DNA from 2 places in the Polaromonas sp. P1_F8 genome. Region 1 is predicted to be linked to the other one. Evidence: predicted binding sites of a transcription regulator. Region 1 holds the regulator's gene; the other holds the start of a gene.
The links. Region 1 encodes HrcA, which represses chaperone genes, less so after heat shock. Its sites were predicted from a motif close to TTAGCACTCNNNNNNNNNGAGTGCTAA; they were not measured.

Region 1 (3,410 bases):
CGAAAAACACCTGGTCGCGACCGTGATGCACCGACGGGTTGCTGACTTCCGCAATTTCCAGTCGTTGCGTCAGAAACCGGATACGCCGGTCAATTTCCCGCAACCGCTTTTTGCCGTAGTGGTAGTCGCCGTTTTCGGAGCGGTCTCCATTGCTGGCAGCCCAATGAACGATTTCCACCATTTTGGGACGTTCGCTGTCGATCAGGTCCAGAAGTTCGCTGCGCAGATGCTCATAGCCCTGCGGCGTGATGTAGTTTTTTCCACCTGCAGGCAGGGGCGCGAGCGTCGGCTCGTCGTCCTCCGGCTCGCTTTCTTTAGTAAACGCTTTGTTCATGCTCCGGCCACCATAGCATTCATGGCTGCCGGCCGTGAATGTCTCTAAAAATCTTCCATTTTCAGCACGAGGGGATTTTCAGGCGTGTAGCTCACGCCCGCCACAACCAGATCAGCGGCCCGGGCGTGAATCATTTCAGCATCCTGTTCATACGCTTTCTTCAGGGAATCCGGCCCAGGCATGGCGCCGAAAAACTCCTCCATTGCCTCGCGCGAAATCCTGACGGGAATGGTGCTACCCGCGTACGACAAGCCAAAACTGAGCCACTCGCCGTGGTCCTCGACATTCAGTGATCCCATGTTTCTCCTCCGGAATTAGGCTTCCAGAATAGCGGAGCTCTTGTTGCACGTACAGCCCGTCCGGCGCCGCCCAGCCCCAGGAAAACCACTATCGCGCTGACAACGGTATGAAAAAGGCCCCTAAAAGCGGCCTCCGGAAAGAAAAATAGCCTAGAGGGATGAGCCTCTAAGCTATTGAAATCACTTAAGAAAGTGGTGCGGCTGGCAGGAATTGAACCCACGACCCCTTGGTTCGTAGCCAAGTACTCTATCCAACTGAGCTACAGCCGCTAAGCCTCAAATTATAGCTTATTTAAATGGTAGGGCGTGAGTGACTTGAACACTCGACCAAAGGATTATGAGTCCTCTGCTCTAACCAACTGAGCTAACGCCCCACTCAAGAGATCGATTGTAAGGGCCTACTTGCTGTGGCTCAGCGCGGTGCTCACCAGCTTGGAGGTGATGTCGACAATCTGGATCATTTTTTCGTAGGGCATACGCATGGGCCCTATCACGCCCAGGGTTCCCACGACCTGTCCGTCGACTTCATAAGGGGCCGTCACCACAGACAGTTCCTGATACGGAATCACCTGACTTTCGCCGCCGATGTAAATCCGGACTCCCTCGGCGCGGCTCGAAACATCGAGGAGCCGCATAAGTTGCGCCTTTTGCTCGAAGAGATCAAAGAGCTTGCGCAGGTTACCCATGTCACCGGAAAAGTCGCTGACGGCCAGCAGATTGCGTTCGCCGGAAATAACCACCTCGTCGCGCGACTCGATGGCCTCCGAGCTGACCTTGACCGCCGCCTGCATCAACGTGGCAATTTCACCGCGAAGGGCTTCCACCTCGTTCTTCAGGCGCTCTCGTACCTCTTCGATCGCCATGCCAGCGTAATGCGAATTGAGGAAATTGGCCGCCTCGACCAGTTGGGACTGCGTGTAGTCCGCTTCGGTGAAGATGACCCGGTTTTGCACATCGCCGTCGGGCGAGACGATGATCACCAGAAAACGTTTTTCGGACAGGCGCAGAAACTCAATATGGCGAAATACCGACGTCCGGCGTGGCGCCATGACGACGCCCACGAATTGCGACAGGCTCGACAGCATGTGTGCCGCATTGCTGAGCACTTTTTGAGGCTGATCAGGTGCCAGCCGCGGCGCACCGATATGGCCCGACGACGACAAGGAGTCGCGCTGGGTGGTCAACATCGTGTCGACAAAGAGCCGGTAACCCCGCGCTGTGGGAATGCGCCCTGCCGAGGTGTGCGGGCTGACAATCAGGCCAAGCTCCTCCAGGTCGCTCATCACATTGCGTATGGTGGCCGGAGACAGTTCAAGGCCGGAAGCTTTTGAGAGCGTACGCGAACCCACCGGCTGTCCATCGGCAATGTAGCGTTCAACCAGTGCTTTCAGCAGCAATCGGGCACGATCATCAAGCATGGTGCCATTCTACGAAGCTTCGGTTGCCATGTTGTGATGTAATTTGCCGATGAAGTCGCAATTTCGCCATGTCGCATTGATCGGCAAGTACCACGCACAGGGTTCCCGGTCAGCACTGGAGGAGATCGCGCACTTCCTGGGCACCCAGGGTTGCGAGGTGGCGATCGAACAGGACACCGCCAGCAACACCGGCCTGACCCGGTTCCCGACCCTTGACGCAGCTGGCATAGGTGCCCAGTGCGACCTCGCCCTCGTCGTGGGAGGCGACGGCACCATGCTGGGCATAGGCCGGCTACTGGCCCAATTCGGCATCCCCCTGGTGGGTATCAACCAGGGCAGGCTGGGGTTCATCACTGACATCGCCTTTGAGGACTACCAGAACACACTCATCCCCATGTTGGGTGGCGAGTATGAAGAAGATCGACGCTGGATGATGCAGGCAGAGGTCGTGCGTGACGGCAGGTGCGTCTTCAGCGCTACCGCCATGAACGACGTTGTGGTGAACCGCGGAGCGACCGCCGGCATGGTGGAACTCCGTGTGGAGGTGGATGGCCGCTTTGTAGCAAACCAGCGCGCAGATGGCCTGATCATCGCCTCGCCGACCGGCTCCACGGCCTATGCCCTTTCAGCGGGCGGGCCCTTGCTGCACCCATCGATTGCCGGCTGGGTGTTGGCGCCGATTGCACCGCATACCTTGTCCAACAGGCCCATTGTGCTGTCGGACTCGGGCGAAATTACCATTGAAATCGTCTCTGGCCGCGACGCCAGCGCCAACTTCGACATGCAGTCGCTGGCAAGTCTGTTGCATGGCGACCGCATCACCGTCAGGCGCTCCGAACACCAAATGCGTTTCCTGCACCCCAAAGGCTGGAGCTATTTCGACACGCTCCGGAGAAAGCTGCACTGGAACGAAGGCGTGGCCTGACCGGCCAGGATTCAAGTTATGAGCCTCAAAACCATATCGCTTCGCGACTTCGTCATCGTCCACAAGCTTGAGCTGGATTTGTCCGGCGGCTTCTCGGTGCTCACCGGTGAAACCGGTGCGGGCAAATCGATCCTGATTGATGCACTGCAGCTTGCTTTGGGCGCCCGAGCCGATGCCGGCGTGGTTCGCGAAGGCGCCGCACGCTGCGAAATCAGCGCAGAGTTTGACAGCCCCGCCGGCCTGGCCCCCTGGCTGGAACAAGCCGGCTTCGACAGCAGCGAAACCCTGCTGCTCAGGCGCACGATAGACGCGCAAGGTAAAAGCCGCGCCTGGATCAATGGCAGCGCGGCAACAGCCACCCAGCTCAAGGACATCGCCGACCAGCTGGTGGACATCCACGGCCAGCATGCGTGGCAAAGTCTGACCCGCCCCGA
Region 2 (3,410 bases), on a different contig from region 1:
CAGCACCCACCTCAGGATCGTTGCCGAGGTAGACGGGCACCCCCGTCAGAATGCCGCGGAAGCCGCGCAGCGGCGCGCCGACATGGATGCCCTTGTGCGACATCGAGAATTCGCGGATGGTGCGCTCGTGCAGGCTGCCTCGCTTTTTGAACACCGATACGGCCTGCTTGACTTCGCCGTCATGCTCGAAGTAGCGCAGCATGAGTACGTTGTCGGCCAGGTAACTGGCATCCACCGTGGTGGACATCTGGCCGCCCAGCATGCCTTGCTGAACGCCTATCAGGATGGTCACCACACCGCGCTGGCCCAGGTAGGTCAGCAATTCGTGCAAATGCGTTGTCAGAAAACGCTCGTCCGGCATGGCATTGAGGTAACCGTTGATGCTGTCGATGACGATGACTTTGCAGCCCCGGTCTGCGGCCCGGCACACTACGGTCGTGAACTCCCCAGGGGACAGCTCGGCCGGGTCAATCTGCTGAATGCTCAGCACGCCGCTTTCATAGGGCTCGCGGATTTTCATGCCCAGGCCGTCTGCGCGGTTCAGCAAATTGTTTGCCGCTTCTTCAAACAGGAACATGGCGCTGGTCTGCCCGCGTTCCGCTGCGGCGGTGACGAACTGGGCCGCCAGCGACGACTTGCCGGTACCCGGGGGGCCGGCAATCAGCGTGCTGGTGCCCTCTTCCAGGCCGCCGCCCAGGAGAGTGTCGAGTTCGGGAAGGCCGCTTTTGAGCTGTGCCCGTTTTCCCATCACGCGCGACTCGGCCGCCACCAGGCGCGGGTACACGCACAGGCCCCCGTACTGGATGTCGTAGTCATGCAGGCCGCCACGAAAGGCGATGCCGCGGTACTTCACCACGCGCACCCGGCGCCGCTCGGCCCCGTAGTCCTTCACGGACTGGTCCAGCGTGATCACGCCGTGCGCAATGCTGCGCACCTGAAGGTCTATGCCGGCAGCCGTGCGGTCGTCGAGCAACATCACGGTGCAGGAACGGCTGGCGAAGAACTGCTTGAGCGCCAGCACCTGGCGGCGATAGCGTAGCGGCGTATCGGCCAGCAATTGCAATTCGGAGAGGGAATCAATCACCACCCGGGTCGGTTTTCGCTCTTCAATCACGGACAGAATCATCTGTGTGGTGGTGCCCATCTCTACCTCCGAAGGGTGGAACATGGTGTATTCCGCCTCCGGCATCAGCAGGTTTTCAGACGGCAGTACCTCATGGATGTGAATGCCCCCCATGTCCCAGCCATGGGACTCGGCAACCCCGGCCAGTTCTGCCGCCGTTTCGGCCAGTGTGATGTACACAACGGACTCACCCTGCCGGGCGCCTTCCACCAGAAATTGCAGGCCGGTGGTGGTCTTGCCGGTGCCAGGCTCACCTTCAATCAGGTAGATCCGGTCCTTGATGAGGCCGCCTCCAAGGATGTTATCCAGGCCTGGGATGCCGGTTGAAAGGAACTGAAGCTCGGTTGAGGTCTTTGTGGTCATGGTTACAGGGATGCGGTTGTGAGCCAACATGGCACGGAAAGAACAATCCGCAACACCCCGTTAAAGAACGAAGCGGCTTGTAACACCTGGATAAATAGTAGCCAGCAGCCTCCAAAATCTCCGGTTTGCAGAGCCTGAGTTGAGCGTAGGACGACACGCCGTCCCTTCGTCTCCCGTCAGCGTTTCTCCACTCGCCCCCTCCGGGACGCCGCCGGACGGCCCGGGGGTGGGAATCCAAGAATCAGTCCGGTTCACGGGTAAAGCACCAAAACAGCGGTTTTCAGTAGCACCACCTTGAAAACGGGTCTGATTGCCTCTATGATTAGCACTCGATGGTATTGAGTGCTAACAAAGCCCAGTCAATCCACCAAGTTAACAGGCACTCACTTTTACGCGGGTGCTTTTTGATTCCCAAAACCATTGTTCTCAAACAAGGAGCTCTCATGAAACTTCGTCCTTTGCACGACCGCGTGATCGTCAAACGCGTGGAAAACGAAACCAAAACCGCTTCCGGCATCGTCATTCCTGACAGCGCCGCTGAAAAGCCTGATCAGGGCGAAGTGCTGGCCGTTGGCCCAGGCAAGAAGAACGACAAGGGCGAACTGAGCCCCGTGGGTGTGAAAGTTGGCGACCGCGTGCTGTTCGGCAAATACAGCGGCCAGACCGTCAAGGTCGACGGCGACGAACTGCTCGTCATGAAAGAAGAAGACCTGTTTGCAGTGGTCGAGAAGTAATCTCTCTTCTGCTATTTATTTGATAGCTGCTGGCGCACGTTGTATATGGGCTGGCAGGCGATTTCATCCATAAACTTTAAGGAATCTGCATCATGGCAGCAAAAGACGTAATTTTCGGCGGCGAAGCCCGCGCACGCATGGTCGAGGGTGTGAACATCCTGGCCAACGCCGTCAAGGTAACCCTGGGCCCCAAAGGCCGTAACGTGGTTCTGGAGCGCTCGTTCGGCGCCCCCACGGTGACCAAGGACGGTGTGTCCGTCGCCAAAGAGATCGAACTGAAAGACAAGCTGCAGAACATGGGCGCGCAGATGGTCAAGGAAGTCGCTTCCAAGACCTCCGACAACGCCGGCGACGGCACCACCACCGCCACCGTTCTGGCTCAAGCCATCGTCCGCGAAGGCATGAAGTACGTGGCCGCGGGCATGAACCCGATGGACCTGAAGCGCGGTATCGACAAGGCCGTGCTGGCCCTGACCGAAGAGCTCAAGAAGGCTTCCAAGCCCACCACGACTTCGAAAGAAATCGCCCAGGTCGGCTCCATCTCCGCCAACTCCGACGAATCCATCGGCAAGATCATTGCCGACGCAATGGACAAGGTTGGTAAAGAAGGCGTGATCACCGTGGAAGACGGCAAGTCCCTGCAAAACGAGCTCGACGTCGTCGAAGGCATGCAGTTCGACCGCGGCTACCTCTCCCCTTACTTCATCAACAACCCTGAAAAGCAGTCCGCACTGCTGGACAACCCCTTTGTTCTGCTCTACGACAAGAAGATCAGCAACATCCGTGACCTGCTGCCTACCCTGGAGCAAGTCGCCAAGGCCGGCCGTCCGCTGCTGATCATTGCTGAAGAAGTCGAAGGCGAAGCCCTGGCTACTCTGGTCGTGAACACCCTGCGCGGCATCCTGAAGGTTGTGGCTGTGAAGGCCCCTGGCTTCGGCGACCGCCGCAAAGCCATGCTGGAAGACATCGCCTGCCTGACCGGCGGCAAGGTCATCGCTGAAGAAGTCGGCATGTCGCTCGAAAAAGTGACGCTGGCTGACCTCGGCCAGGCCAAGCGCATCGAAGTGGGCAAGGAAAACACCATCATCATCGACGGCTCCGGCGCCGCTGCCGACATCGAAGCACGCGTCAAGCAAGTGCGCGTCCAGATCGAAGAAGCGACCAGCGACTACGACCGTGAAAAACTGCAA

Region 2: a site for HrcA is predicted at 1,809-1,835, ahead of AC1D1J_RS09985 (co-chaperone GroES). Genes of this name have one in related genera too.

Annotation. Positions count from the first base shown of each region.
Region 1 covers NZ_JBFUBS010000001.1:1,649,115-1,652,524, forward strand. Annotated here, with positions in the region: gene greB (transcription elongation factor GreB) at 1-334, opposite strand, end outside; gene AC1D1J_RS07830 (hypothetical protein) at 379-633, opposite strand; tRNA gene AC1D1J_RS07835 (tRNA-Arg) at 827-903, opposite strand; tRNA gene AC1D1J_RS07840 (tRNA-Ile) at 931-1,007, opposite strand; gene hrcA (heat-inducible transcriptional repressor HrcA) at 1,032-2,051, opposite strand; gene AC1D1J_RS07850 (NAD kinase) at 2,101-2,976, shown strand; gene recN (DNA repair protein RecN) at 2,995-3,410, shown strand, end outside.
Region 2 covers NZ_JBFUBS010000002.1:213,816-217,225, forward strand. Annotated here, with positions in the region: gene AC1D1J_RS09980 (ATPase domain-containing protein) at 1-1,486, opposite strand, end outside; gene AC1D1J_RS09985 (co-chaperone GroES) at 1,930-2,220, shown strand; gene groL (chaperonin GroEL) at 2,313-3,410, shown strand, end outside.